Regions from separate parts of the Bradyrhizobium sp. JR4.3 genome, predicted to be linked through region 1. Evidence: riboswitches for the same ligand, from Rfam matches in the RefSeq annotation. Region 1 holds a riboswitch; the other holds the start of a gene.
What was found. A riboswitch is a leader RNA that binds a small molecule or an ion and turns the genes downstream of it on or off. The one in region 1 is predicted to bind S-adenosylmethionine.
Positions count from the first base shown of each region.

Region 1 (14,317 bases):
AGTCCGGCCTCCCAGAGCTTTTTCAGCTGCTCGACGCGATCATCGGACCAGGTCAAAACCGTCATTGCACCCTTTCCCTCGCTGCGCGCCAGCCATCCTGGGGCCTCGCAGCGAATGCCTAAGCCTTCAAAAACCCGTGCCGCCAGAATCCCTTAAGGCTCGCCGGGCGCGTCTTGAACGCCCGAACGTTTACGCCGGTACATAAGGACTTAAAGATCAGAACCACTGCACGAGATGTCGTATCTGACAATCCAAACGCTACAATATGGCGTGACTCCCGCGCAAGAGTCCGCCGACTCGCTTCCACATGTTCCGTGGCTAAATCCCGCAAAATCGGCACCGCAAGACTACGGATTCAGCGTTTCGCGAGGCTTTCCGGGCGGCATTGACACCCGATTCACCAGGCCTAAGATAGTCGCACGTGCCGCCCTCAAGAGGCGGCACGTTTCGTTTTCCGGGCCGGTCGATGGTGCGTTGCGTAATGCACGCTCACACCGTCCGCAACATTCAAGTGACCGTCATGACTAACAGCGCAGCGCCGCATTTGCTCCCCGTTTTCGCCAGGTCCGACCTCGGTTTCGAGCGTGGCGAAGGCTGCTGGCTGATCGCGACCAATGGCGAGCGCTATCTCGATTTCACCTCCGGGGTGGCGGTGAATGCGCTCGGCCATGCCCATCCGGCGCTGGTCGCGGCGTTGCAGGAACAGGCCACGAAGCTCTGGCACATGTCGAACCTGTTCCAGAGCCCGGACGGCGAAAAGCTTGCCGCGCGCCTGTGCAATGAAAGTTTCGCGGACTTCGTGTTCTTCTGCAATTCCGGCGCCGAAGCGCTGGAATGCGTGATCAAGATCGTGCGCCGCTATCACGCCGCGAAGGGCCATCCAGACCGCTATCGCATGATCACCTTCGAAGGCGCCTTCCATGGCCGCACGCTGGCGACGCTGGCCGCGACGGGTTCGGCAAAATATCTCGAAGGTTTCGGCCCACCCATGGAGGGCTTCGACCAGGTCGCGCATGGCGATCTCGAGGCAGTGAAAAAGGCGATCGGTCCGCAGACCGCCGGCATCCTGATCGAGCCGATCCAGGGCGAGGGCGGTGTGCGTTCGGCAACGCCCGCCTTCCTGAGGGCGTTGCGCCAGCTCTGCGACGAGCGCGGCCTGTTGCTCGCCTTCGACGAGGTGCAGACCGGCATGGGCCGCACCGGCGATCTGTTCGCATACCGCCGCCTTGGCGTCGAACCTGACGTGATGTCGCTGGCCAAGGCGCTCGGCGGCGGCTTCCCGATCGGCGCCTGCCTTGCGACCGCGGAAGCGGCGTCCGGCATGACGCCGGGCTCGCACGGCTCGACCTTCGGCGGCAATCCGCTCGCGATCGCGGCGGCGAATACCGTGCTCGACGTCATGCTCAAGCCCGGCTTCTTCGACCACGTGCAGAGGATGTCGCTGCTGCTCAAGCAGAAGCTCGCTTCCGTGATCGACCGTCATGGCGATGTCGTCAGCGAAGTGCGCGGCGAGGGCCTCCTGATCGGCATCAAGGCCGTGGTGCCCTCCGGCGATCTCGTTGCCGCCTTGCGCGACCAAAAACTGCTCACCGTCGGTGCCGGCGACAATGTCGTGCGTTTCCTGCCGCCTTTGATCGTCACCGAAGCCGAGATCGAGGACAGCGTCGGGCGGCTCGAGCGCGCCTGCGCGGCGTTGTCCGGCAACAAGCGGGCGGCAAGCTGATGAGCACGTCGCCCGATAAAACGCCCAAGAAAACACCGAAGCACTTCCTCGATATCAACGAGCTGCCGCTGTCGGAGCTCAAGCGCATGCTGGCCGCGTCCTCCGCGATGAAGGCGAAGCAGAAGGCGCATCAGCCGGTCAGGCCGCTCGAAGGCAAGACGCTGGCGATGATCTTCGAGCGCCCCTCGACGCGGACGCGGGTGTCGTTCGATGTCGCCATGCGCCAGCTCGGCGGCGAGCCGATCATGCTCACCGGCGCCGAGATGCAGCTCGGCCGCGGCGAAACCATCGCCGACACCGCGCGGGTGCTGTCGCGCTATGTCGACGCCATCATGATCCGCATCCTCAATCACGATGCGCTGCTGGAGCTTGCGGCGAACGCCACCGTGCCCGTTATCAACGGCCTGACGCGGCGCTCGCATCCCTGCCAGGTGATGGCCGACCTGATGACCTACGAGGAACATCGCGGCCCGATCGAGGGCAAGACGGTGGCCTGGACCGGCGACGACAACAACGTGCTGGCGTCCTGGGCGCACGCCGCCGAGCGCTTCAAGTTCCAGCTCAATGTCGCGACGCCTCCGGAGCTCGCGCCGAAAAAAGCGATGCGCGACTTCATCAAGGCGACCGGCGCGCCGATCATGCTCGGCACGGATGCCGAAGCCGCCGTGAAGGGCGCCGATTGTGTCGTGACCGACACCTGGGTGTCGATGGGCGACAAGGAAGGCGAGCACCGCCATAACGTGCTCAAGCCCTATCAGGTCAATGCCCAGCTGATGTCGCTGGCCAAGCCCGATGCGCTGTTCATGCACTGCCTGCCCGCCCATCGCGGCGAGGAGGTCACCGACGAGGTGATCGACGGTCCGCAATCCGTCGTGTTCGACGAGGCCGAAAACCGCCTGCACGCGCAGAAGGGCATTCTGGCCTGGTGCTTCGACGCGGTGAAGTAACGCGGGCCGGTGAAGTAGCTTTGGATCGTCGTCCTGGCTTTCGCCAGGACGACACCGAGTTTGCCGTGCTTGCGTACGATCCGTTCTGCATTCCGGATGCAGCCGCCCCCCTTTCAATTCCGCCTTCCGACCCCAGATAAAGCGCCATGGTTTCCCAATCCCCTGACATGAAAACCGGGCCCGAAGGCCCGGTTCGTGCGCCATCCGCGGTTCCGATCGACGACGCCGTGCTGCCCTACGAGGTCGACGCGCTCGACGTGCGCGGTCGCCTGGTGCGGCTTGGTCCGGCGCTCGACGAGATCCTGACCAAGCACGATTATCCGGCGCCGGTCGGCAAGCTGCTCGGCGAGGCCATCGTGCTGACCACGCTGCTCGGCTCGTCGCTGAAGTTCGAGGGCCGCTTCATCCTCCAGGCCCAGACCGACGGTCCGGTGTCGTTCCTGGTTGTGGACTATCAGGCGCCGGATCGCCTGCGCGCCTATGCGCGTTACGACGCCGCGCGCCTCGGCGAAGTCCAGGATTCCGGCACGCATTCCGGCGCGCTGCTGGGCCACGGTCATCTCGCCATGACCATCGACCAGGGCCCCGACATGAGCCGCTACCAGGGCCTGGTCGCGCTCGACGGCGGTAGCCTGGAAGATGCCGCTCACGAATATTTCCTGCGCTCCGAGCAGATCCCGACCCGCGTGCGTCTCGCCGTCGGCGAGGAATGGCGTTCGAACGACGGCGGCAAGCATCGCTGGCGCGCCGGCGGCATGCTGATGCAGTTCCTGCCGAAGGCGCCCGAGCGCGCCCGGCAGGCCGATCTGCATCCCGGCGATGCGCCCGAGGGCGTCGAGGTCCATGCCGTCGCTGAAGACGATGCCTGGGTCGAGGCGCGCTCGCTGATCGAAACCGTCGAAGACGTCGAGCTGATCGATCCCGAGCTGTCCGGCGAGCGGCTGCTCTACCGTCTCTTCCACGAGCGCGGCGTGCGCGTGTTCAATCCGCTGCCCTTGAAGGCGCAATGCTCCTGCTCGCGCGATGCGGTGGCATCGATGCTGAAGAGCTTTTCGTCCGACGACCGTGCCGCAATGGTCAAGGACGACAAGGTCGTCGTGACCTGCGAGTTCTGCAGCTCGGTGTACGAGTTCACACCGGATGAGGCGGGCGTCGAGGACGCGTAGCGCGGTGCCGTAGGGTGGGCAAAGCGAAGCGTGCCCACCATTTCCAGCGCTAGTTCAACACACGCTTGTTGTCCGGGCTGTCCAGCGAGAACGTCGGCACGTCGATCTCGAAGCGTTCGCCGCTTGCGCTGACCATCTGGTAGCGGCCGGTCATGAAGCCCGAGGCGGTCGTGAGCGGCACGCCGGAGGTGTATTCGAAGCGTTCGCCGGGCGCGAGCGTCGGCTGCTCGCCGACGACGCCCTCGCCTTTCACCTCCTGCTGCCGGCCGGTGGCATCGGTGATGATCCAGTGCCGCGTCTTGAGCTGCACGGTCTCATCGCCGGAATTGGTGATGACGATGGTGTAGGCCCAGAAATAACGGGAGCGGTCGGCCGACGACTGCTCCGGAACAAAGTTCGGCTCGACGGTCACTTCGATCTGGCGGGTCACGGCGCGGTACATGATTGCCATCATACCGAAAACCGCCCGGGAACCAAACGCCGGAGGCGGCCTTGGCGACATCGTCCCGCCTGAATTCGCAGGGAAGTACACGTCCAAGTGTAGGTCCAAACGTACTTGCATGTGATCCGGCGGCTTTGCGAGATGACGGCCGGACCGGTACACTCCTTGCCACGTCGCGATTTGCGGAAGGGTTTTTAGGCCCCCGATGACTATTGCCGACCAAGTGACGGGATCGACGATCGCGGGAACCGCTAAACCTGTGGAGGTCAAGTCCGCGGGGGCAAAGCGGCGCGCGGCCGCGCCGGCCATTTCGCTGCCCGCCATCGGCGAGCGCGAGCTCCGGCTCGACCTGTTCCGCGGCCTCGCGCTGTGGCTGATCTTCATCGACCATTTGCCGCCGAGCCTTCTGACCTGGTTCACGATCCGCAATTACGGCTTCAGCGACGCCACCGAGATATTCATCTTCATCTCCGGCTATACCGCCGCCTTCGTCTACGGTCGGGCGATGCTGGAGTCCGGCATCGTCGTCGCCACCGCGCGCATCCTGCGGCGCGTCTGGCAGATCTATGTCGCCCACGTTTTCCTGTTCACGATCTTCCTCGCCGAGATCTCCTATGTCGCGACCAGGTTCGAGAACCCGCTCTACACCGAAGAGATGGGCATCATGGATTTCCTCAAGCAGCCCGATGTCACGATCGTGCAGGCGCTGCTGCTGCGCTTCCGTCCGGTCAACATGGACGTGCTGCCGCTCTACATCGTGCTGATGCTGGCGCTGCCCTTGATCCTGTGGCTGATGAAATGGCGCCCCGACGTGACGCTCGGCCTCTCGGTCGCGCTCTACGCGGTGACCTGGGAATACGACCTCTATCTGTCCGCCTATCCGAACGGCTTCTGGGCCTTCAATCCCTTCGCCTGGCAATTGCTGTTCGTGTTCGGGGCATGGTGCGCGCTCGGAGGTGCGCGACGCATGTCGCGCATTCTGGCTTCGCGGGTGACGATGTGGATCGCGATCGCCTATCTGGTCGCGGCATTCTACGTGACGCTGACCTGGTATGTGCCGCAGCTCTCCCATTTCATGCCGAAGCGGCTCGAGCAGTGGATGTATCCGATCGACAAGGCCGACCTGGACGTGCTGCGCTTCACGCATTTCCTGGCGCTGGCCGCGCTCACCGTACGCGTCCTGCCGCGGGACTGGCCGGGCCTGAAATCGCCATGGCTGCGGCCGCTGATCCTGTGCGGCTCGCATTCCCTGGAGATATTCTGTCTCGGCGTCTTCCTCGCCTTTGCCGGCCATTTCATCCTGGCCGAGGTCTCGGGCGGCCCGGTCATGCATGCGCTAATTAGTCTCTCCGGAATTCTGATCATGTGGGCCATGGCCTGGCTGATTTCGTGGTACAAGCGGGTGGCTGACAAGAGCGGTTCGAAAACCAAAAGCGCCGTCGGCAGCGCCGATATGGCGGGAGGGGGCTGATGAAGGCGAAGGTTTTCCTGAGCCTGATCCTGCTGTGCGGTGGTCTCGCCGCGCCTCCGGCGCGCGCGGACGATGCTGCGCCGGCTGCTTCAGCCGCGCCCGCAGCCTGTGAAGTGCCGTCCTATCTGCTCACGAGCGAAAGCCAGCTTCCCAAGGTCGCCGATGCCGTGAAGGCCGGCAAGCCGCTCGAAATCCTGGTCATCGGCAGTCGCTCGACCACAATTCCGGCTTCCGAGGACGCCTCTTATCCGGCGCGGATGCAGGCCATTCTGAAGGACAAGCTGTCGCCGTCCGAGATAGTCCACGTCTCCGTAGAAATACAGAGCAAGAAAACGGCCGAGGAGGCGGCCGCCAGTTTCGTTAAGCTGATGGAAGCAAAAGCACCTACTTTGGTTATCTGGCAGACCGGGACTGTCGATGCTATCCGAGCCATCGATCCCGATGATTTTCGCGGCGCAGTGACCGGAGGGGTTGTTGCGCTGCAAAAGGCAGGGGCTGACGTCGTCTTGATGAACTTGCAGTACAGTCCGCGTACCGAAACCATGATCTCGGTGCCGCCATACCTCGACAATATGCGGGTGGTGGCGCAGGAGCACGATATTCCGCTGTTCGATCGTTTCGCGATCATGCGGCAGTGGAATGACCAGGGGCAGTTCGACCTGTTCAGCCCGTCGCGCGGGCCTGAGCTGGCGAAGCAGGTCCATGATTGCCTTGGCCGGGCGTTGGCACAGTTCGTGATCGACGCTGCGCATCTGGAGCCGGCCCAGCAGCAAAATTGAGGTCTAGCGTTAATGAGTTCTCTCCGCCCTTTTTGCCTGACGGCATGGCTGGCTGCGCCTGCAGCAGCGGTGCTGCTGTTGCTGAGTCCGGCCTCGCAATCGCACGCGCAGACGCAGGGCGCGCAGGCAACGCCGGCCCCGCAGCAGTCGGCTAATCCGGCTCCCGCTTCACCGTCCCAGACGACCGTCGCAGCGACGTCCCCCGACCAGCGCGGCATCACGGCGCGCGCCATCGACAAGGTGAAGCAGGTCGCGAAATCCGCCGGCGACGTCTTCAGCCGCGTGCCCTGCCTGTCGCCGAAGGGCGGCGCTAAGGCGATGGGCTCGCTGCCGCATGTCGCGGGCAAGCTCGTCGCCGGCCAGCCCGTCGTCATCGTCGCATTCGGCTCGTCCTCGACCGCGGGATTCGGTGCGAGCTCGCCGGAGTTCAACTATCCCAATCGTCTTGCCGCGCAGCTGCACCGGCACTATCCGACAGCCGACATCACCGTCGTCAATGCCGGCGTCGGCGGCGAGGACGCGCCCGAGATGATGAAGCGCCTTCAGAAGGAGGTGATCGACGTGCATCCGGATCTGGTGATCTGGCAGGTCGGCACCAATGCGGTGCTGCGCAATCTCGATCCCGGCGATACCGCCAAGCTCGTCGAGGACGGCATCAGCCGCATCCAGGCTGCCGGCGGCACCGACGTCGTGCTGGTCGATCCGCAGTATTCGCCAGCCGTCAACCAGCGCGCCGAGAGCGCCGGCAAGATGGTGAAGCTGCTCGGCAAGGTCGCTGAGCTCCGTCACGTCGGCATCTTCCCGCGCTTCGAGGTGATGCGCGACTGGCACGAGAAGCAGTCGCTTCCGGTCGAGAGCTTTGTGATCGCCGACGGCCTGCACATGAACGATTGGGGCTACGCCTGCTTCGCCCAGCTCCTCGGCGACGACATCATCCGCTCCGTCGGCCAGATCAAGCTCGGCGTGAACGTGCCCGCGGACGTGCGGACGTACCGGCCGATGTAGCTTGGTGCCGTAGGGTGGGCAAAGGCGCGCTCTTCGCGCGCCGTGCCCACCATCTATCGGCACCGCGATCGTGAAGGGTGGGCACGCTTCGCTTTGCCCACCCTACGATTCCGAGTGTGTGGCTACGCCTTCTCCAGCGCCGCGGTCAGATCCTCGATCAGATCGTCCGCGTGCTCCAGCCCCGCCGAGAAGCGGATGAATCCCTCGCTGATGCCGAGCGCGGCGCGGTCCTCCGGCTTCAGGCGCTGATGCGTCGTCGTTGCCGGATGCGTGACGAGGCTCTTGGCGTCGCCGAGATTGTTCGAGATCTTGGCGAGCTTGAGCTCGTTGAGCACGCGGAACGCCGCCTGCTTGCCGCCCTTGACCTCGAGGCCGACCAGCGTCGAGCCGCCGCGCATCTGCTTCTTCACCAATGCCGCCTGCGGATGATCGGCGCGGCCGGGAAACACCAGCCGCGAAATCTTCGGATGGCTCGCCAGCACGTCCGCGATGCGCGCGGCCGTCTCGGTCTGCGCGCGCACGCGCACGGCGAGCGTCTCCAGGCCCTTGAGCAGCACCCAGGCGTTGAACGGCGAGATCGACGGGCCGGTCTGGCGCATGAAATTGTGGATGTGCTCGGCGATGAACGCCTCCGAGGACAGGATGATGCCGCCGAGACAGCGGCCCTGGCCGTCGATGTGCTTGGTCGCGGAATAGACCACGACGTCGGCGCCGAGCGCGAGCGGGCTCTGCCAGATCGGCGTGGCGAACACGTTGTCGACGACGAGCCGCGCGCCGCCGCTGTGCGCGATCTCGGCAATGCCGGGAATGTCGAGCACGTCGAGCGTCGGATTGGTCGGGCTCTCCAGGAAAAACGTCTTGGTGTTCGGCTTCATGGCGCGCTGCCACTGGTCAAGATCGAGGCCGTCGACCAGCGTGGTCTCGATGCCGTAGCGCGGCAGCAAATCCTGCACGACGTAGAGACACGAGCCGAACAGCGCGCGCGAGGCCACGACGTGATCGCCGGCCTTCAGCGGCGCCAGGATCGCCGTCGTCACCGCGGCCATGCCGGTCGCGGCGGAACGTGCCGCTTCGGCGCCTTCGAGCTCGATCATGCGGCGCTCGAGCATCGCGATGGTCGGATTGGAGTAGCGTGAATAGATGAAGCCGGGGTCCTCGCCCTTGAACCGCGCCTCGCACTCCTCGGCGCTGTTGTAGACGTAGCCCTGGGTCAGGAACAGCGACTCCGAGGTCTCGCCATATTGCGAGCGCAGGGTGCCGGAATGAACCAGGCGAGTTTCGGGACGGTATTGCGCGGTTGGCCCCGGGGACTTCGACATAGGACCTCCTGAAGTGACCATCGAAAATGGCCACAAAAAAACCGGCCTGGAATATTTCCACGGGCCGGGATCACAGAGGTCCCCGGCCTGTTTAGCGACTTATTTAACGTGGCTGCAAGCCGGCCGGCTCAAATCACCACGGGATAAGTCATGCTCATATTCCGCAATGCCCTTTCCGTCAAGACGTCCATCGGATAGCCGTAAAACGCTCATATTTCCCGCATGTCGGGATGTGTTTGATCCCTGATGAGGACCCCGGGTTGACGTTCACGGTCGCCGCCGACGCCAATGGTATCCTGCCCGACCGCATGATCGCGGCGATGGCGGAGGGCGGTCTCATCCTGCCCGCTTACGACTTCGTCGAAAGCCAGATCCAGCCGGCGAGCCTCGATTTGCGTCTCGGCGATATCGCCTATCGCGTTCGCGCCAGCTTCCTGCCTGGTCCCGGCGCCACCGTTGCCGAGCGCATCGACGAATTGAAGCTGCACGAGTTCAGCCTCGCCGACGGCGCGGTGCTGGAGACCAACTGCGTCTACATCGTGCCGCTGCTCGAAAGCCTCGCGCTGCCGCCGGAGATCGTCGCGGCCGCCAACCCGAAAAGCTCGACCGGCCGGCTCGACGTCTTCACCCGCGTGATCGCCGACGGCACCCGCCGCTTCGACATGATCGGTGCCGGCTATCACGGCCCGCTCTATGCCGAGATCAGCCCCAAGACGTTCCCGGTGCTGGTCAGCGAGGGCTCGCGCCTGAGCCAGGTACGCTTCCGCACCGGCGATGCCATCCTCAACATCGACGACCTCGAGGCGCTGCACGCGACCGAACGTCTCGTCGATATCGACGATGCCGATCTCACCGGCGGCGTCGCCGTCTCCGTAGATCTCTCCGGCGAGAAGAGCGGCGGCTTCGTCGGCTACCGCGCCAAGCGCCACACCGGCGTGATCGACGTCGATCGCCGCGCCGGCTATTCCGTCGAGGAGTTCTGGGAGCCGATCTCGGCCCGTCCCGACGGCAGCCTGATCCTCGATCCCGGCGAGTTCTATATCCTGGCGTCGAAAGAGGCGGTGCAGGTGCCGCCCGATTACGCCGCGGAGATGGTGCCGTTCGATCCGCTGGTCGGCGAGTTCCGCGTGCATTATGCCGGATTCTTCGATCCCGGCTTCGGCTATGCCGGCGCCGGCGGGTTGGGGTCGCGCGCCGTGCTCGAAGTGCGCTCGCGCGAGGTGCCGTTCATCCTCGAGCACGGCCAGATCGTCGGCCGCCTCGTCTATGAAAAGATGCTGGCGCGCCCCGACGCCATGTACGGCCAGCGCATCGGCTCAAATTACCAGGCCCAGGGGCTGAAGCTGAGCAAGCATTTCCGGGTGTAGGGATAGGCTCACCTTCCGCTGTCATGCCCCGGCTTGACCGGGGCATCCAGTACGCCGCAGCCTATCGGTTCGATCACATCCGCCTCTGGAATACTGGATCGCCCGATCAAGTCGGGCGATGACACCGAATCTGTGTCAGGATAAGAAGCGAATCCGGGCTACGTCCGAGGTGGCGAAATGACAGATCAATCCGAACTCGACGCAAAAATCCTCGACGACGTCGCAGACGCGCTGATCTATTCGGATCGCTCCGGCACGATCATGCGGTGGAATCGCGCATCGTCCGCACTGTTCGGATTCTCCGCGGACGAAGCGCTGGGTCAGAATCTCGACCTCATCATTCCCGAACATCTGCGTGCCGCGCACTGGAAAGGCTTCGAGGCCGCGCTTGCCAGCGGCGCGATGAAGCTTGCGGGCAAACCGACACTGACCCGCGCGCTGCACAAGGACGGACGCAAGCTCTACATCGAGATGACCTTCGCGCTGGTGCGGGACGCCGCTGGCGTGGTGCAGGGATCGGTGGCGATGGCGCGCGACGTGACCGAGCGCGTCGAGCGCGAGCGTGCCGCCAAAGCTGCGCAAAATTAAGCCTGCGCAAAATTCGCGATGCGGAATTGGCGGCGTGCAGGGCGCCCTGCGTGCGGCTTAGCTTGTCCGTCACCGGATGCAGTGACACACTCGATCAAAACAACGATCGGGAGCGAACATGACCGCCGCATCAGACCCCGCGCAGGAAGCTCAATGGAAACGCTGGCGCGCGGTTGCCGATCTCTATCACGCCTATTTCACCGGCCTGATCCTCACCGTGGTCACGCGTCGCGGCACGGTGGATGCTGCGGAGTTCGTCTTTCGCGTGTTCCGCCGCCAGCAGCAGGAGCGCTTTCTGCCGGGGCTGGAGAAGCTCGGGTTGACCCATCTGCCGCCCGCCGTGGCGGCCGCGCAATATCACTACCTCTCCAACTGGATCGGCGGCGTGCACGTCGAATACATGCATGAGAGCGATCGCAAAGCCTGGATCCGTTATCCGCCGCCGCGCTGGATCTGGAAGGGCACTGCCATCTGCGGCGTGCCGGGCGAAGTCTCGCGCGCGATGCTGCGCGGCTGGCACGCCAACAACGGTGTGGCGCTTGGCGATACCAGATTAGGGTTCGTCTGCACCAAGCAGAGCGTCGACGGCCAGGACGGGCTCGAAGGCTACTATCACCAATATGACCAGCCGCTCGAGCTCGACCAGCGCCTCGTGTTCGCGCGGCATCTCGAAGCGCCGCTGTTCGATGCCGCCGCGGCTCCGGCGTTGCCAGTCGCAAGCTGGCCAAGACCGCGACTGGAAAAAGCCTATCGCAACTATGCGATGGAATATGTGCGCACAGCCGCGCCCGTGATGGTGCAGCTGTTCGGTCCAGAGGATGCCGGCTATCTCCTGCACCTCACGGGCAAGCTGATCGGGATGCAATATTTCGATGAGGTCGCTGCGGCGCTGTCGATGGGCCGCGGCGGTGCGAGCGAATTCGCGACGTTCCTCAACGCGCTGTTGGTCGCGCAGGACGATGTGGCTGAGACGACGCAATCCGAAGGCATGTTCGAAATCCGTCAGCAGAGCTGGAAGTTGATGGACGGCGTCGCCGATGACCACCCTGCCTGCACCAAGGTGCTGGCGGGGTTGTTCGAAGGGCTCGCGGCCGGATGCGGGCGGCACATCGGAGTGCACCTGTCCCCGACATCGCGCGGCCGTCCGCCATTGCTCTGGACGATTGGGTAATGCCGCGCGGGCGTTGGCCTCGTAGTTCGAGACGCCAGCTTCGCGGGCTCCTCACCATGAGGGTCCGACATGTCACCGCGAAACAAGACCTCATCCTGAGGAGCCCGCGAAGCTGGCGTCTCGCAGGATGGCCCCACGGAGACTGAGAGCCGCAATTCCACGGGCTGAAATGCGCTGCCGCAGGGCACGCCTGCACCTAGCGCAGGAGGAATCGCTGCGCATCGTGCTAACAAGCCTGTCGTTGCGCCCTGCGCGCGAACCAATTCATTGGTACACCCAAGCATTGCCGCGCCGCAAATGGCGCTTTCGCCCGGAGAGGACATGTCAGACATCGCCGAAATCCCGGTCGATGAACAAGAGCGTCCGCTGCCGCCGCCCCCGCGCCCTGTGAGGAGCGCGCTGATGGACGGGCCGATCCTGCGCACGCTGCTCGGACTGGCCTGGCCCAACGTCGTCGCGCTCTCAGCCGGCACTTGCACGGTGATTGCGGAGACCTCCTATATCGGACGTCTTGGTGTGGAAGCGCTGGCCGCGATGGCGCTGGTGTTTCCGACAGTGATCCTGACCATGACCATGTCGGGCGGTGCGATGGGCGGCGCGGTGGCCTCCGCCATCGCGCGCGCGCTCGGCGCCGGCGATCGCGAGCGTGCCGGGACGCTCGCCGCGCACGCGCTGCTGATCGGAATCAGCTTCGGCCTCGTCTTCATGCTGGGCATGCTGATCTTCGGACCGCGCGTTCTGGAAATGCTCGGTGGCCGCGGCGACGTGCTGACGCATGCGATCGCCTACACCCAGGTGTTTTTCGGCGGCGCCGTGCTGCCCTGGCTACTCAACACCATGGCCGGAATCCTCCGCGGCACCGGCAACATGAAGCTGCCGTCGCTGTTGATCCTCAATTCTGCGGCCTGGCAGATCGTGCTTGGCGGCACGCTCGGCCTCGGGCTCGGTCCGGTGCCGCAATTCGGTATGCGCGGCGTCGCCGCCGGCGCGCTGATTGCCTATTGCATGAACATCGGCGTGATGGGCTGGTACCTGTTCTCCGGCCGCGCCCGCGTGACGCCGAAACTGCGCGGACTTCGGATCCAATGGGCGATGTTTTTCGACATCCTCAAGGTCGGCGCCATCGCCTGCTTCTCGCCGCTGCAATCGGTGCTGACGATCTCGATCTTCACCCACATGCTTGCGAAATTCGGCACCGCGATCCTCGCCGGCTACGGCATCGGTGCGCGGCTGGAATTCCTGCTGACCTCGATCGCGTTCTCGTTCGGCATCGCCTCGGTGCCGATGATCGGCATGGCGGTCGGCGCCGGTCGCATCCCCCGCGCGCGGCGCATCGCCTGGATCGCGGCGGCGAGTGCCTTCGTTGCCGTCGGTGCACCGGCGTGCCTGGTTGCGATCTTCCCCGATCTCTGGGTCAACATCTTCACCGACAGCGCGACCGTGCGCGCCACCAGCCATCAATATTTGTCGACGGTGGCGCCGTTCTACGCCTTCATCGGCCTTGCCTCGACGATGTATTTCTCGTCGCAGGGCGCTGCCAAGGTAATCGGCCCGGTGCTGGCGCAGACCGCGCGGCTGATCTACATCTCGGCGGTCGGCTGGTGGCTGTCGACGCACGATGCCACCGCGCAAAGCTTCTTCTGGCTGGCGGCGAGCTCGATGGTCGTGCTCGGCCTGCTCTCGTCCTCCAGCGTGGTGCTGACGCGCTGGGGACCCCGCCAAACCAAACCTGCGATCAGGCCGGCTCTGTCGGCCGCTGCGGACTAGCGGTGCCTGTGGCGGCGATGGCCGCCACCGCCGCCGACATTGGCGAGCCGCATCAGTTGCGGAATCATCGCCATCATGTCGCCGCCACCGGCGCCGCCGAGCATGCCCATGATATCGCCGCCGCCCATGCCGCTCATTCCAGTCGGCATATATCCGCCTCCGCCCATCGGTGCGTAGCCGCCGTAATTGGGCGCCCCGAAACCGCCGCCGAGATTGCCGCCCCCGAGGCCGCCAATTCCGCCGCCGCCATTCTCCATCATGCGGCTCATCATTGGGCCCATGGTCTGCATCATCATGCCGAAGCGGCGCTTGCCCATCTTGGCCTTCATCATCTCCAGCATCGGCGCCATCTGGGTCATCATGTCCTCGCCGCCGGCACCGCCGCTGCCGAGGAATTGCGCCTTTGCCGGCGCGCTCGAAATCGAAAACATCAGCAGCACGGCGGCCGCCTGGCAGATCACCTTGTCCGCACCTCTCATGGCCTGCTCCTCGCGTGCGTGGCGCCGCCGGGAGAGCGGAGCCAACCGGGCGCACGCCGCCATGGTTATTGCGGACAAGGGCTGGGCTCTGTG
Region 1 covers NZ_JBEPQF010000008.1:215,068-229,384, reverse strand. The annotation lists gene ABIB91_RS16035 (GcrA family cell cycle regulator) at 1-65, opposite strand, end outside; gene ABIB91_RS16030 (aspartate aminotransferase family protein) at 521-1,723, shown strand; gene argF (ornithine carbamoyltransferase) at 1,723-2,670, shown strand; gene ABIB91_RS16020 (Hsp33 family molecular chaperone) at 2,817-3,836, shown strand; gene apaG (Co2+/Mg2+ efflux facilitator ApaG/CorD) at 3,886-4,290, opposite strand; gene ABIB91_RS16010 (OpgC domain-containing protein) at 4,484-5,749, shown strand; gene ABIB91_RS16005 (SGNH/GDSL hydrolase family protein) at 5,749-6,528, shown strand; gene ABIB91_RS16000 (SGNH/GDSL hydrolase family protein) at 6,541-7,533, shown strand; gene ABIB91_RS15995 (O-succinylhomoserine sulfhydrylase) at 7,656-8,852, opposite strand; SAM riboswitch at 8,923-9,002, opposite strand; gene ABIB91_RS15990 (2'-deoxycytidine 5'-triphosphate deaminase) at 9,083-10,219, shown strand; gene ABIB91_RS15985 (PAS domain-containing protein) at 10,397-10,807, shown strand; gene ABIB91_RS15980 (hypothetical protein) at 10,926-11,978, shown strand; gene ABIB91_RS15975 (MATE family efflux transporter) at 12,300-13,745, shown strand; gene ABIB91_RS15970 (hypothetical protein) at 13,742-14,224, opposite strand.

Region 2 (14,317 bases), on a different contig from region 1:
CTCGCGGCGTCGATGCGCCCGGCGTGATCGACTTCGAATCCGTCCCGGGATTTCTTGCGGCACGGCAGCCCGGGCTGCGCGTCTGGCAGGACATCGGACCGGAGTTCAAGCTGGCTGCGTCGGTCGAGAATGCCCAGACCGCGTTCTTCGGCGGCAACGTCCCGGCTGTCGGCACACCCGCCATTGGACCCCAGGGCGTGCTGAACCCGAACCTTCAGGTCAATCTGACCGGTCCCGGCGGCAGCTTCTTCAACAACCTCAACAATGTCAGTCTGAATCAGGTGCCCGACGTCACCGTCAAGGCAGCCTGGGACCCACGGCTCGGGCCCACCAAGCTGCATGTCGAGGCGTGGGCGCTCTACCGCCAGCTGTTCGATCGCTTCAACAACGCCAACCACACCTACGACACCGGAAGCTTCGGGGGACACATCTTCGCCGAACTGATTCCGAAAACCCTCGATCTTCAGCTCTATGGCTCGCACGGCGTGCTGGGCCGCTTCACGGCAACGCCGTTCCCCGACGCGGCGGTGGCGCAGGACGGCACCATCCTCCCGCTGACGATCACGGCGGCCGCCGTCGGCCTGATCTGGCACGCGACGCCCAGCCTCGATGTCTACTCCTATGCAGGCCTCGAAAAGGCCAAGGCGAATTTCGCCAATGTTGGAACGGTGCCCTTCGGCTACGGCAATCCGCTCTACAACAACACCGGCTGCTTGACCGAGAATTCGCCGGCCGCGACCTGCAACGGAAACACCAGGGAGGTCCGGCAGATCACGGCCGGGATCTACGACACCATCTACCAGGGCAATTTCGGTACGCTCAAAGCCGGCCTGCAATATTCCTACACGCAGCGGTTCGCATTCGCCGGCGTCGGCGGCGCCCCGAAGACGGACGACAACGTGGTCATGACGCAGATCCGCTACTATCCGTTCTAGTCACGGAGCCACGCGGGCTCGTAGCCCGGATGGAGCGAAGCGCAATCCGGGAATCTTGCCTCAAGCGACGGAGGTCCCGGATTACGCTTGCGCTCCATCCGGGCTACTTCAGTGCTACGGCTTGTTGCCGAGCTGCGCATGCGGCCGGCCGAAGTCGGGCGCCGCCGAATCCTGGCCGATCTCGACAATGCCGCGGCGGATGGCGCGGGTGCGGGTGAAGTGGTCGAACAGCGCCTCGCCGTCGCCGCGGCGGATCGCGCGGGTGAGCTTTGCCAGATCCTCGGTGAAGGTGCCGAGCATCTCCAGCACGGCTTCCTTGTTGGCGAGGAAGACGTCGCGCCACATCGTCGGATCGGAGGCGGCGATGCGGGTGAAATCGCGAAAGCCGCCGGCGGAGAACTTGATGACCTCGGACTCCGTCACCTGCGCCAGTTCGTCGGCGGTGCCGACGATGGTGTAGGCGATCAGATGCGGCAGATGGCTGGTGATCGCGAGCACGAGATCATGATGATCCGGCGTCATGATTTCGACCTTGGCACCCATCGCCGCCCAGAACGCACGCAGGCGATCGGTGGCAGCCGCATCGACGCCCTCCGGTGGGGTGAGGATGCACCAGCGGTTGATGAAGAGCTCGGCGAAGCCCGAATCGGGGCCCGAATGCTCGGTGCCTGCGACGGGATGCGCCGGCACGAAATGGATGCCTTTCGGCAGATGCGGCGCCATATCCCTGACGATGGCGCCCTTGACCGAGCCGACGTCGGAGATGATCGCGCCGGGCTTGAGATAGGCGGCGATTTCCTGCGCCACCGGCCCGCAGGCGCCGACGGGAATGCAGAGGATGACGAGATCGGCATCCTTCACCGCTTCCGCATTGGTCGCCACGACCTGATCGACAATGCCGAGCTCCATCACGCGTGCGCGCGTCTTCTCCGAGCGCGCGGTGGTGACGATCTCGCCAGCCAAGCCCTGGAGCTTCGCAGCGCGCGCGATCGAGCCGCCGATCAAGCCGAAGCCGATCAGCGCGACGCGCTCGAAGTGCGAGGTCGCGCTCATGTTCCGGCCATGAAGTCGCGCAGGCCCTCGACGACGAGGCGGTTGGCCTCCTCGGTGCCGATGGTCATGCGCAACGAATGCGGCAGGCCGTAGTTCTTCAAGCCGCGCAGCACCAGCCCGCGCTTGGTGAGGAAGGCGTCGGCTGCGTCCGAGGTCTTTCCCTCCGTCGGGAAATGGATCAGCACGAAATTGGCGACGCTCGGCGTCACCTTCAGGCCGAGCTTGCCGATCTCCTCGGTCAGCCAGTTGCGCCAGGTCTCGGTGAACTGCTTCGACATCGCCTGATGCGCGGTGTCCTCGATCGCGGCAACGGCAGCGTACATCGCCGGCGTCGACACGTTGAAGGGACCGCGGATGCGGTTGACCGCGTCGATGATGTGTTCGGGGCCGAACATCCAGCCGATCCGCAGCGCCGCAAGACCATGGATCTTGGAGAACGTGTGGGTCACGACCGTGTTCTCGGTGGTCGCCACCAGCTCGATCCCCATCTCGTAATCGTTGCGCGAGACGTAGTCGCAATAGGCTGCGTCCAGCACCAGCAGCACGTGCGAGGGCAGGCCGGCGCGCAGGCGCTTGACCTCGTCGAACGGCAGATAGGTGCCGGTCGGGTTGTTGGGGTTGGCGAGCCAGACCAGTTTTGTGCGCGGCGTGACGGCTTTCAGGATCGTGTCGACATCCGCGGTCAGGTCCTTTTCGGCGGCAACCACGTTCTTCGCGCCGACCGCCATGGTCGCGATCGGGTAGACCAGGAAGCCGTGCGTGGTCGAGATCGCCTCGTCGCCATGGCTGAGATAGGTGTGGGCGAGCAGATTGAGGATCTCGTCCGAGCCGGCGCCGCAGATGATGCGGTTGGGGTCGAGCCCGAAGGTGCGCCCGATCGCTTCGCGCAGCACGCGCGAGGTCCCTTCCGGATAGTCTTCCAGGTGATCCGCCACGTTCTTGAACGCCTCGATCGCCTTCGGCGAGGGCCCGAACGGCGTCTCGTTGGCCGAGAGCTTGAACACCTTGCGACCGGGCTCCGCCACCGGAGTCCTGCCGGGCGTATAGGGCGCAATATCGAGAATGCCGGGATTCGGCACTGGGCGGGACATCTTCAACTCCGGAGTGGCTTAAGCGGTTCGCGACTTACGATTTCGGCCCGGTCGGGGGCACCGTATAGCGCGTTGCGTGGCTGCCGACGAGGGCCGTGGAGCGCACCGAGGCCCCCGCTTCGATCAGGGCAGCCTTGATTTTGTCGAGGCTGCTCGTCGCGGTGACCGAGACCAGCAGCGCGGCGCCGTCGAAGGCGGTGTCGGGCACCGCCACGATCTCGGCGAGCGGCGACAGGACGCGCGCAACTTCGGCGTTCCACCCCGACACGCGTACGCTGAAGGTCTCGACCTCCGTCACCAGGGCGCTGTCGGCGACGCGCGAGACCGCGAACACCGGCAACGCCGCCGGATGGTCGGCGCGCTCGACAAAGGGCAGCCGCGCGATGATCTTTGGCGCGCCGGCTTCTTCCAGCGACAGCCACCACGGCGTGCGGCTCGAGGTTGCCGAGACCAGCGCAAGGTCGCCCTTGGATTTCGCGACGGCCTCGACCGCCGCCTGCGCGCTGAAATGCGCGACGTAAGGCACCGTGAAGCCGAAATGGAATCGCGCGGAATCGCGCATGGCGGGCTCGCTTGCCGAGATGTCGGCGTGGACCGAGAACGGGGCCTGGACGTAGGTGAAGGTCGCGATGATGACGCGCCAGATGCTCTCGACCGTGTCGAGCGGCAGGATGCCGCGATGACGCTGCACGAGGTCGCGCATCATGGAGGCCTCGCGTGCCGGGCGGAACGCCGAGCCGACCTCCTGGGTCTGCTTCACCTGGATCAGGCGGTCGATGATGTCGCCGCGTTGCATCAGCAGGCGATGCATGCCCTCGTCGATCGCGTCGATCTCCTTGCGCAATTCCTGGAGCGATGGTGGCGCGGGCGGACGTTGGGACATGTCTGACAGGTGCTGTTGAGGGGCGTTCCAATGCGGATCAGTCGAGCCGTCACCGCTACGATGGATGTCCTGATTAGGCAGTCGGGGCTGCGAAAGCAAAGAGAAATGCAAAGGGAAATCGGGCCCTTTCCGCCGGCGGCGCGGCAGGCGAATTTGGTCGATCCGGGCCGCGACTTGACGAAAACCGTCCAAGACGGTAGTTTTTATCCGTTCCGTGGTCATTTGAGCCGGCCGGCTTGCAGCCACGTTAAAAAACTCGCTAAACAGGCCGGGGACCCTTTCGATCCCGGCCGAACCTATCGTTCAGGCCGGGTTTTTCATGGCCTGATGTCAATGCGGTCACTTCTACGATCGCAAACGAGGTCGATGGTCAGATGGTTGGCGTCCAGTCAATTCCCAGTCCCGCGATCACTGCCGACGAGCGGTCGCACGAGGTGGATCGTCCGAGCTCGCAGGTTGCGCAGTTCGGCACGAAGCAGCCGCTGCAGCTCGATTGCGGTGTCGATCTCAGCCCGTTCCAGATCGCCTACCAAACCTACGGCGAGCTCAATGCCGATCGCTCCAATGCGATCCTGATCTGCCATGCGCTGACCGGCGACCAGCACGTCGCCAATGTGCACCCTGTCACCGGCAAGCCCGGCTGGTGGGAGACCTTGGTCGGCCCCGGCCGACCGCTCGATCCCAGCGAGTATTTTATCATCTGCTCCAACGTGATCGGCGGCTGCATGGGCTCGACCGGTCCGGCTTCGATCAATCCCGCGACGGGCAAGGTTTGGGGCCTCGATTTCCCCGTCATCACCATCCCCGACATGGTGCGCGCGCAGGCGATGCTGATCGACCGGCTCGGCATCGACACGCTGTTCGCAGTCGTCGGCGGCTCGATGGGCGGCATGCAAGTGCTGCAATGGACTGCGGCGTATCCGACTCGGGTATTCTCCGCGCTGGCGATTGCCTGCTCGACACGACATTCGGCGCAGAACATCGCGTTCCACGAGCTTGGCCGTCAGGCGGTGATGGCCGATCCCGACTGGCACCAAGGCGGCTATGCCGATCACGGCATCCATCCGCATCGCGGGCTCGCTGTCGCTAGGATGGCGGCGCACATCACCTATCTTTCGGACGCCGCGCTGCATCGAAAATTCGGCCGGCGCATGCAGGACCGCGAGCTGCCGACCTTCTCGTTCGACGCCGACTTCCAGGTCGAGTCCTATCTGCGCTACCAGGGCTCATCCTTTGTCGAGCGCTTCGACGCCAACTCCTATCTCTATCTGACCCGCGCGATGGATTATTTCGACATCGCCGGCGACCATGGCGGCGTGCTGGCGAAGGCGTTCGCGGGAATCCAGACCCGCTTCTGCGTGGTTTCTTTCACCAGCGACTGGCTGTTCCCGACCTCGGAATCGCGCGCGCTGGTGCACGCCCTGAATGCGTCGAGCGCGCGGGTGTCCTTCGCCGAGATCGAGACCGATCGCGGTCACGACGCGTTCCTGCTCGACGTGCCCGAGTTCTTCGACATTGCCCGTGCCTTCCTGCAGTCGGCAGGCAAGGCGCGCGGGCTCACTGCCAAGACTGCTTAACAAGGACGGCTAGTCATGTCTGTACAGGAAGCGCTGCCGCTGGGCGGCCTTGCGACCGGGCAGCCCGGCGATTTTCGCGCCGACCATGTGCTGGTGGCCGAGATGGTCAAGCCGGGCTCGAAGGTGCTCGACGTCGGCTGTGGCGAGGGCGACCTGCTCCAGCTGCTGGAGACCCGCGGCATCGACGGCCGCGGCATCGAGCTGTCACGCGAGGGCGTCAACCGCTGCGTCGCCAAGGGTCTTGCGGTGGTGCAGGGCGATGCCGACACCGATCTCGTGAATTATCCGGATGACGCCTTCGACTACGTGATCCTGTCGCAGACGTTGCAGGCGACCCGGCAGCCGAAAGTGGTGCTTGAGAATTTGCTGCGCATCGGCCGCCGCGCCATCGTGTCGTTCCCGAATTTCGGCTTCTGGAAGATGCGGCTCCAGCTCCTGATCGGCGGCCACATGCCGCGCACGGAGAATCTGCCGGCAAGCTGGTATGACACCGCCAACATCCATTTCTGCACCATCAAGGATTTCGTCGAGCTCTGCGACGCGATCGACGTCAAGATGGAACGTGCCGAGGCGCTCGACCTCTACGGCCGTCCGCTGCGGCTGCGGATGCCCTGGTGGGTGTGGAATCTGTTCGGCGAGCAGGGCGTGTTTCTTCTGACGCGAGGCGGCAGGAAGTAAGATTCCCGTAGCCCGGATGAAGCGTAGCGCAATCCGGGATTCTATCCGCGGAGGCGAAGGCCCCGGATTACGCTTTCGCTCCCTCCGGACTACGCGACGGAGTGTGTGGCGACGCCTTCGCGCTAATGCGCCGGCAACGACCGCGCATCGCGCGCCGGCCATCTTCCCGCTTCCACCAGCGTGACGAACCGTTCCACCGTTTCGTTGAACAGCGCGGGCTCTTCGAGATTGAGCACGTGGCCGGACTTCGGAAACATGGCGAGCCCTGCCGCAGGCAGGTGCTTCTTCAGGAACAGGCTTGCGCCGACGCACGGATCGTCCTCGTCGCCGCAGATGATGAGTGCCGGCGTCGTGGCGGCTCTGATCGCGTCTGTCATCGTAAAGATCGAGGGACGGCCGGCCTGGAAGCCGCGCATCGTGCGCGCCGATCCCTTGGCGTCGTGCCGCGCCAGGGCGGCGTAGAAATCGGCGTGGCCGCGCGGGTCCTTCACCAGGAAGGGAATCCGGCTCGGCGCCTCGCGCGTGACCTTTGCGACTTCGGCCGAGCCGAGCATCTCGAATTGCTCCGCGTTGGCGCGGCACTGCTGGCGCCAGGCGTCGAGGTTCTCGATCTCCGAGCCTGAGCCGACGCCGGCGAGCGTCATCGACAGGGCACGTTGGGGCGCGTTGAGCCCGATCTGGAGCGATGAATAGGCGCCCATCGAGAGGCCGACGAAGTGCGCGCGATCGATCTTCAGATGATCGAGCACCGCGAGCGCATCGGTGTAGAAATGCGTGTAGCCGTAGACCTCGCCATCAGGCACGTCCGATGGCGTGTAGCCGCGCGCGGAATAGGTGATGCAGCGATGGCCGCGCGAGAAGTAGCGCATCTGCGGCTCCCAATTGGTGTAGTCGGCGGCGAATTCGTGCAGAAAAATAATTGGCGTGCCCGTGCCTGCTTGTTCGAAATAGAGCCGGCAATTGTCCTTCGTGAGGGCGTGAGGCATCCGGTTTTCTCCCAGAGGTGGCTGCGACATTGGAATGCCGTCCTGCGGTTAGCGCATACGAACCTAACACTTATTAATCATCTTAATCATCGTCCAAAATCTCCGCGACCGCGTCTTGTTCTCGCCACATCAGGATACTGATACAGCCCGCGGATGTCGGCCACCGCACGGGCCGATTGGGAAGTGGGGGTGTCAACGAAGGATGAAGAATGTTCGAGTTGTTTGCGTCTCGCCTGTCGCGCTGTGTCGTCGCGCTGGCTGTTTTCTTCGCGGCGGTCGCCGCCTTCACCTCTCCGGCGTCAGCACGACCTCATCGTCATAGCGCAGAGCGGCACGCTTACGCGCATCACGCCAGCAGATATCATTATTACCGGCATGCACGCAGTTCGCGCTTTGAGCGCGGCGCGGCGCAATTGCAGGCGAACGGCTTCGGCAACACTTTCGCCAGCTATGACCCGAACGCCAATAGCGGCGGCATCGCCATAAGCGGCAGCGGTGGAATGGCCATGAGCGGCAACGCTGGAATGGTTACCAGCGGTGAGATGACCACGCGCGCCAGCCGTCGAATCGCCAAGAGGCGTGGCGGTGAGATTGCCACTGACGCGAATGTCGGCGGCGTGGCCAATAGCGCCACGAGCAGCAGCGGCTTCGGCGGCGGGTCGGGCCTCGTGTCCGAGGCACGCCGCTATGTCGGCGGCAATCCGACCGGCCGCGGCAGCCTGTGGTGCGCGCGCTTCATGAACATGGTGCTTGAAAAGACCGGTCACCGTGGCACCGGCTCCGACATGGCGAACTCGTTCGCGCATTACGGCACGCGTGTCTCCGGTCCTCAGGTCGGCGCCATCGCGGTCATGTCGCGCGGCGGCCGGGGCGGTCATGTCGGCATCATCACCGGCGTCGATGCGCAGGGCAATCCGATCATGATCTCCGGCAACAACGGCAACCGCGTCCGCGAAGCGCCGATCTCGCGCGGCCGGATCTATGCCTATGTGATGCCGAATTGAGGCGCGTCATTGCGAGCGCAGCGAAGCAATCCAGAATCCCTCGCGGAGACAGTCTGGATTGCTTCGTCGCTTCGCTCCTCGCAATGACGGAGTTTGCCGAGAAAGCGCCCCGTCACACCAGCTTCGGCTGTTCCACCGCAACCGCGTCGCCCACGCCGATGTCGCCGTCGGCGATCACCTCGGCATAGATGCCGCAGTCCATGTGGCCGAGATTGCTCGAGAGCGTGGCCGGGATTTCGAGATCGCGCCTGGCGGTCTGAGGATCGACATTGGTGGCCGGGCAGCGCTTGATGCGCTTGACCACTTTCAGCCGGGCCTGTCCGATCGCCAGCGTCTGGCCGACGAGGTCGAACTCGGACCAGGCCGGCCAGCCCTTCACGTAGAGATTGGCGCGGAAGCGCAGCGGGTGGACGGCGGCGCCGCCGAGCATGGTCTCGAGTGCGCGGACGCTGTCGAGATTGATGATGGACACGACCTTGCGGGCGACGTCGGAAAAGCTGTGGTCGCGGCCGGACAGGACCTTGGGCGGGCCCTTCAACTCCGGCTGAAAGTTCTGGCTGAAATAGTCCTCGATCGCGGCACGCCCGGCGGCGGTCTCGAGATCGCCGACGGCGACGATCTGGCCATCCTTGCGGATGGTCAGGCGATGGGTCGCGTCCTCGAACCGGCTGTCGAGCGAAGCCAGCCGCTCATTACGCGCCAGCATCAGGAACTGGATCTTCGGCTTCCACTGCGGCTCTTCCGGATCGAAGCCGCTGGGGCCGTTCTCGATGGCATAGCGGCGGTCGGCGGGCAGTGTCCGGCCGGTCTGCAGGGAGACGCGGGGCAGGGGCTCCGGCGTCAGGCCCTTGATCGGATAGCGGTAGAGGCCGGTGATCTCGGCGATCTGGTTGGCTGTCGTTGCGCTCGGTGTCATGCCGCTACTTAGGGGATTCGGCCCAACGGCGCCAAGCGGGCGGATCCGCGCACGAAATTGTGAACTCGCCTCTTCCGGTCCGAGGCCTCGCTTCCCACATCTGGGTCAGGCCGGCGCCAGCGCCGGCTGATAACGACCGTTGCCGGTTGAGAAACGTCAATGCGGTCATCGGAAACCCAATGAAGATGCCGTTTGGAGTGCCTTAGAGGGCTCCAGGGGCAGGCCGAGGGACAGAGAAGATATGAACATCGAGAAATATACCGAACGCTCCAGGGGCTTCGTCCAGTCTGCGCAGTCGCTTGCGGTGCGCGAAGGGCACCAGCAGTTTTCGACCCTGCACGTCCTGAAAGTGCTGCTGGACGACAATGAAGGCCTCGCTGCCGGCCTGATCGACCGCGCCGGCGGCAATTCCCGCGCAATCCTGAAGGCGACCGAGGACGCCCTGAACAAGGTGCCGAAGGTCTCTGGCGGCGGAGCCGGCCAGATCTATCTGGCGCCCGAGCTCGCCCGCACCTTCGACGCGGCTGAAAAGGCCGGCGAGAAGGCCGGCGACAGCTTTGTCACGGTCGAGCGGTTGCTGCTCGGCCTCGCGCTGGAGAAGACCAGCGAGGCGGGTACGATCCTGGCCAGGGGCGGCGTCACCCCGCAAAACCTCAACGCGGCGATCGAAGCGCTGCGCAAGGGCCGCACCGCGGATTCCGCGACGGCCGAGAACGCCTACGACGCGCTGAAGAAATATGCCCGCGACCTCACCCAGGCGGCGCGCGACGGCAAGCTCGATCCGGTCATCGGCCGCGACGAGGAGATCCGCCGCACGATCCAGGTGCTGTCGCGCCGGACCAAGAACAATCCCGTCCTGATCGGAGAGCCCGGCGTCGGCAAGACCGCCATCGCCGAGGGTCTGGCGCTGCGCATCGTCAACGGCGACGTGCCGGAGAGCCTGAAGGACAAGAAGCTGCTGTCGCTCGACCTCGGCTCGCTGATTGCAGGTGCAAAATATCGCGGCGAGTTCGAGGAGCGGCTGAAGGCCGTGCTCCAGGAGGTGACCGGGAGCGATGGCAATTTCGTCCTGTTCATCGACGAGATGCACACGCTGATCGGCGCCGGCAAGGGCGATGGCGCGATGGACGCGTCCAACCTGCTCAAGCCTGCGCTCGCCCGCGGCGAGCTACACTGCATCGGCGCCACCACGCTCGACGAGTACCAGAAGCACGTCGAAAAGGACGCGGCGCTGGCGCGGCGTTTCCAGCCGATCTTCGTCAGCGAGCCCTCGGTCGAGGATACGATCTCGATCCTCCGCGGGCTGAAGGACAAGTACGAGCAGCACCATGGCGTGCGGATCACCGATTCCGCGCTGGTCGCCGCCACGACGCTGTCCAACCGCTACATCACCGATCGCTTCCTGCCCGACAAGGCGATCGACCTCATGGATGAGGCCGCCGCGCGGCTCAAGATGCAGGTCGATTCCAAGCCGGAAGAGCTGGATTCGATGGATCGGGAAATCATCCGGCTGAAGATCGAACAGGAAGCATTGAAGAAAGAGAGCGATGCCGGTTCGAAGAGCCGCCTGCAGACGCTGGAGAAGGAGCTCGCTGACCTCGAGGAGAAGTCCGCGGCGCTCACCGCACGCTGGAGCGCGGAGAAGAACAAGCTCTCCGATGCCCAGAAACTGAAGGCCGAGCTCGACGGCTTGCGGGTCGAACTTGCCAACGCACAGCGGCGCGGTGAATTCCAGAAGGCCGGTGAGCTGGCCTATGGCCGGATCCCCGAGCTCGAAAAGCAGCTTGCAGAGATCGAGGCCAAGGAGAACTCCGGCGAGATGATGGAGGAGGCGGTCACCGCCAACCACATCGCGCAGGTGGTCTCGCGCTGGACCGGCGTGCCCGTCGACAAGATGCTGGAAGGCGAGAAGGACAAGCTCCTGAGGATGGAGGACTCGCTCGGCAAGCGCGTCGTCGGCCAGGCCGAGGCCGTGCGTGCGGTCGCGACCGCCGTGCGCCGTTCGCGCGCGGGGCTGCAGGATCCGAACCGGCCGACCGGCTCGTTCATGTTCCTCGGGCCCACCGGCGTCGGCAAGACCGAACTGACGAAAGCGCTCGCCGAATATCTGTTCAACGACGAGACCGCGATGGTCCGCCTCGACATGTCCGAATACATGGAGAAGCACTCGGTCTCGCGGTTGATCGGCGCGCCTCCGGGCTATGTCGGCTATGACGAGGGCGGTGCGCTGACCGAAGCGGTGCGGCGCCGGCCCTATCAGGTCGTGCTGTTCGACGAGATCGAGAAGGCGCATCCCGACGTCTTCAACGTCCTGTTGCAGGTGCTCGACGACGGCCGCCTCACCGACGGCCAGGGCCGCACCGTCGATTTCCGCAACACACTGATCATCATGACCTCGAACCTTGGTTCGGAGTTTCTGGTGAACCAGCCGGAGGGCGAGGACACCTCGGCCGTGCGCGAGCAGGTGATGGGAATGGTGCGGGGACATTTCCGCCCCGAATTCCTCAATCGCGTCGACGAGATCATCCTGTTCCATCGCTTGCAGAGAAGCGAGATGGGCCGGATCGTCGAGATCCAGTTCGCGCGGCTGCAAAAGCTTTTGACCGATCGCAAGATCGTGCTGACGCTCGACGCCGCGGGCCGCGACTGGCTCGCCGCCAAGGGCTGGGATCCCGCCTACGGCGCACGGCCGCTCAAGCGCGTGATCCAGCGTCACGTCCAGGATCCGCTCGCCGAGATGATCCTGGCCGGCGACGTCAAGGACGGTGACAGCGTTGCGATCTCGTCCGAAGGCAACGTGCTGACCTTCAACGGCAAGGCGCCGCAGACCGCGGAGATCGCCCAGTTCGAGGCGCCGGTGTCGAAGCGGAAGTTGAACTGAGCGCCGGTATTCGAAGCCTGAAGCAACAAGCCGCCCCGGAGAGGTCAATCTCTCCGGGGCGGTTTCTTTTGTGGGTTATTGACGATCTTGCTGCAGCCGGAGTGTGGTTTGTCTAGGTCGTGCAATCTTTACGGTGGGGCCCTACCGGCATATGCAATCCAATCCACATTTTTGAGCGCGGGGACTTATTTCTTCGTGACCTTGTAGATCGCGTTCTCGATGTCAGACGAGAAATAGATCGTGCCGGATTCCCCGATGCCGACGCCCGTCGGAATATGCGTTGGCAGTCCTCCGGGCGCGCCCACCAGGCCGATCGGGAGATTGGCCGCGATCTCGGTGACCGTGCCGCTCTCAGGTGCGATCTCGATCAATCGCTTGGCGCCGACCTCCGCCACGATCAGCTTGCCGTCGCCGGCGCGTGCGATCCCTTCGGGCATTTTCAGGTCCTTGGCGACCACCGTCTTTTCGCCGTTGCTCTCGATCATCGAGACGACGCCGGAAAAGGCTTCGGTGACGTAGACCTCGCCACGCGATCCGGCGACGAGCCCGACCGGGCCCTCGAGGCCGCCGATCAGTGTGGTGCGGTCCTTGCCGTGCTCGCCGCTGACGCGGACCAGCGATTTGGTGCCGAGCTCGGCCACCAGAATGCTGCCGTCCGCGAGCACGATCGCGTCGTGCGGCGCCTTGAAGCCGTGCAGCATGTCGCGGGTCGCGCCGGTCTTGCCGTCGATCACCTGCACCGTGCCGGTGAACCAGCTCGACAGGACCACGTCGTTGCCCTTCGCCGTTGCGCTCATCGGGTATTCGAGCGCGACGCCGGCGGCGTGCATGCGGGCCTTCTCGGTGACCTCGCCAGTAGCACCGTCCACTGTGCGATAGGCGAACACGTCGGCGACGTGGATCGTGTCCTTGCCGTTCTCTGACGTGACGCCGATGCCGCCGGGCAAGGCGAGCTTGCCAATGATGACCTGCCGCGCCTGGCCGGTCGCCGGATCGACCTCCTGGATGCCGTTGTCGGCCATGTTGGAGACGTAGATCCGGTCCTTGCCGTCGATCGCGAGATTGTCCAGCGACGGCTTCAACTGCGCGACCATGGTCTTGGTGCCCGACTTGGGATCGACCTGAACGAGCTGGCCGAGCGCGGTGTCGACCACCCAGAGATTGCCCTTGGAATCGAAGTTCACCGCGGCCGGGACCTTGAAGCCGTCCGCGACGACGGTCAGCTCGGCCTTGTCGACGTCGACCTTTGCGACCTGTCCCTTGAACCAGAGCGGACCGTAGAGCTTGTCGTCGGGACCGAACTCGAAGCCGTTGAGGCCGCCCATCTTCTCCATGATCTGGCGCGGCGGTTTGACGCCCTCGACGTCGATCTCATAGAGCGTGTCGCCGAGAAAGACGGTGGTGGCGTAGAGCCTGCCGTCCTTGCGGAAGGCGAGCGAGTTGATGCCGGGAAGGCCGGAAGCGAGCTTCGTGATCGGGCCGTCGCCCTTGCGCGAATAAAGATCGCCGGCCAGAAATCCGGTCCAGGCCATGGTGCCGTCGGGGGCGAATGCGATGTCGTCGGCCATTCCGATCGGGGCGGGGATTGCAACCTTGGCGGTACCGCCGGCGATGTCGACCTCGTAGAGCGCCGCGCCCGCGACGCTGCCGGCAAACAGATGGCCGGCCTTGTCGATCGCAAGCCCGTGCACGCCGTGGAACGCCGAGCCGGGGACGAGCCGGGTGACCTCCCAGTTTTCGGCCGAAACGCTGGTGGCGGAGACAATCGCAGCGACGAAGGCTGCGCAGGCGAGCCTGTTCTTCATGGCGAGACCTCCTGTTTTTTGGAAAGTATTCGCTCCCCACGCCGCTTTGGCAAACGAAACTTGACGTTGTGATGGCGCCAAGTGGGCCTCGCGCATCGACGTCAAATCCGGATCGTGTTTGAAGATGACCGGCCGATCTCGGCCGGTTCGCCGGCTTTACCGGTTGGTGACCTGCAACGGTCCGCCGGTTGCGTCCGACATCCGGGCGATGGCGCCGGCGCGGCCGCTCATCATGCCGTCGAGCCGGTCGCGCTCCTTCTCGAAGCCGGCCAGCATCGGGCCTTCCAGTGAGCGGCCGCGCGGCAATTTCACACGCAGCGGATCGACGAAGCGGCCGTTGACCAGGATTTCGTAGTGGACGTGCGGGCCGGTCGACGCGCCGGTCGAACCGACGAAGCCGATCACCTGGCCCTGCCGCACCTTCTTGCCGGGCTCCATGCCCTTGGCGAAGGCCGACATATGGCCATAGGCGGTCTCGTAGCCGTTGTTGTGCTTGATGCGGATGTAT
Region 2 covers NZ_JBEPQF010000021.1:118,375-132,691, forward strand. The annotation lists gene ABIB91_RS28310 (hypothetical protein) at 1-935, shown strand, start outside; gene ABIB91_RS28315 (prephenate/arogenate dehydrogenase family protein) at 1,050-1,988, opposite strand; gene hisC (histidinol-phosphate transaminase) at 1,985-3,079, opposite strand; gene ABIB91_RS28325 (chorismate mutase) at 3,114-3,962, opposite strand; SAM riboswitch at 4,167-4,246, shown strand; gene metX (homoserine O-acetyltransferase MetX) at 4,337-5,539, shown strand; gene metW (methionine biosynthesis protein MetW) at 5,555-6,217, shown strand; gene ABIB91_RS28340 (alpha/beta fold hydrolase) at 6,340-7,203, opposite strand; gene ABIB91_RS28345 (TIGR02594 family protein) at 7,413-8,207, shown strand; gene ABIB91_RS28350 (MOSC domain-containing protein) at 8,320-9,123, opposite strand; gene clpB (ATP-dependent chaperone ClpB) at 9,365-12,004, shown strand; gene ABIB91_RS28360 (NHL repeat-containing protein) at 12,190-13,809, opposite strand; gene ABIB91_RS28365 (M23 family metallopeptidase) at 13,966-14,317, opposite strand, start outside.
Region 2: another riboswitch for S-adenosylmethionine. It lies ahead of metX (homoserine O-acetyltransferase MetX); the one in region 1 lies ahead of ABIB91_RS15995 (O-succinylhomoserine sulfhydrylase).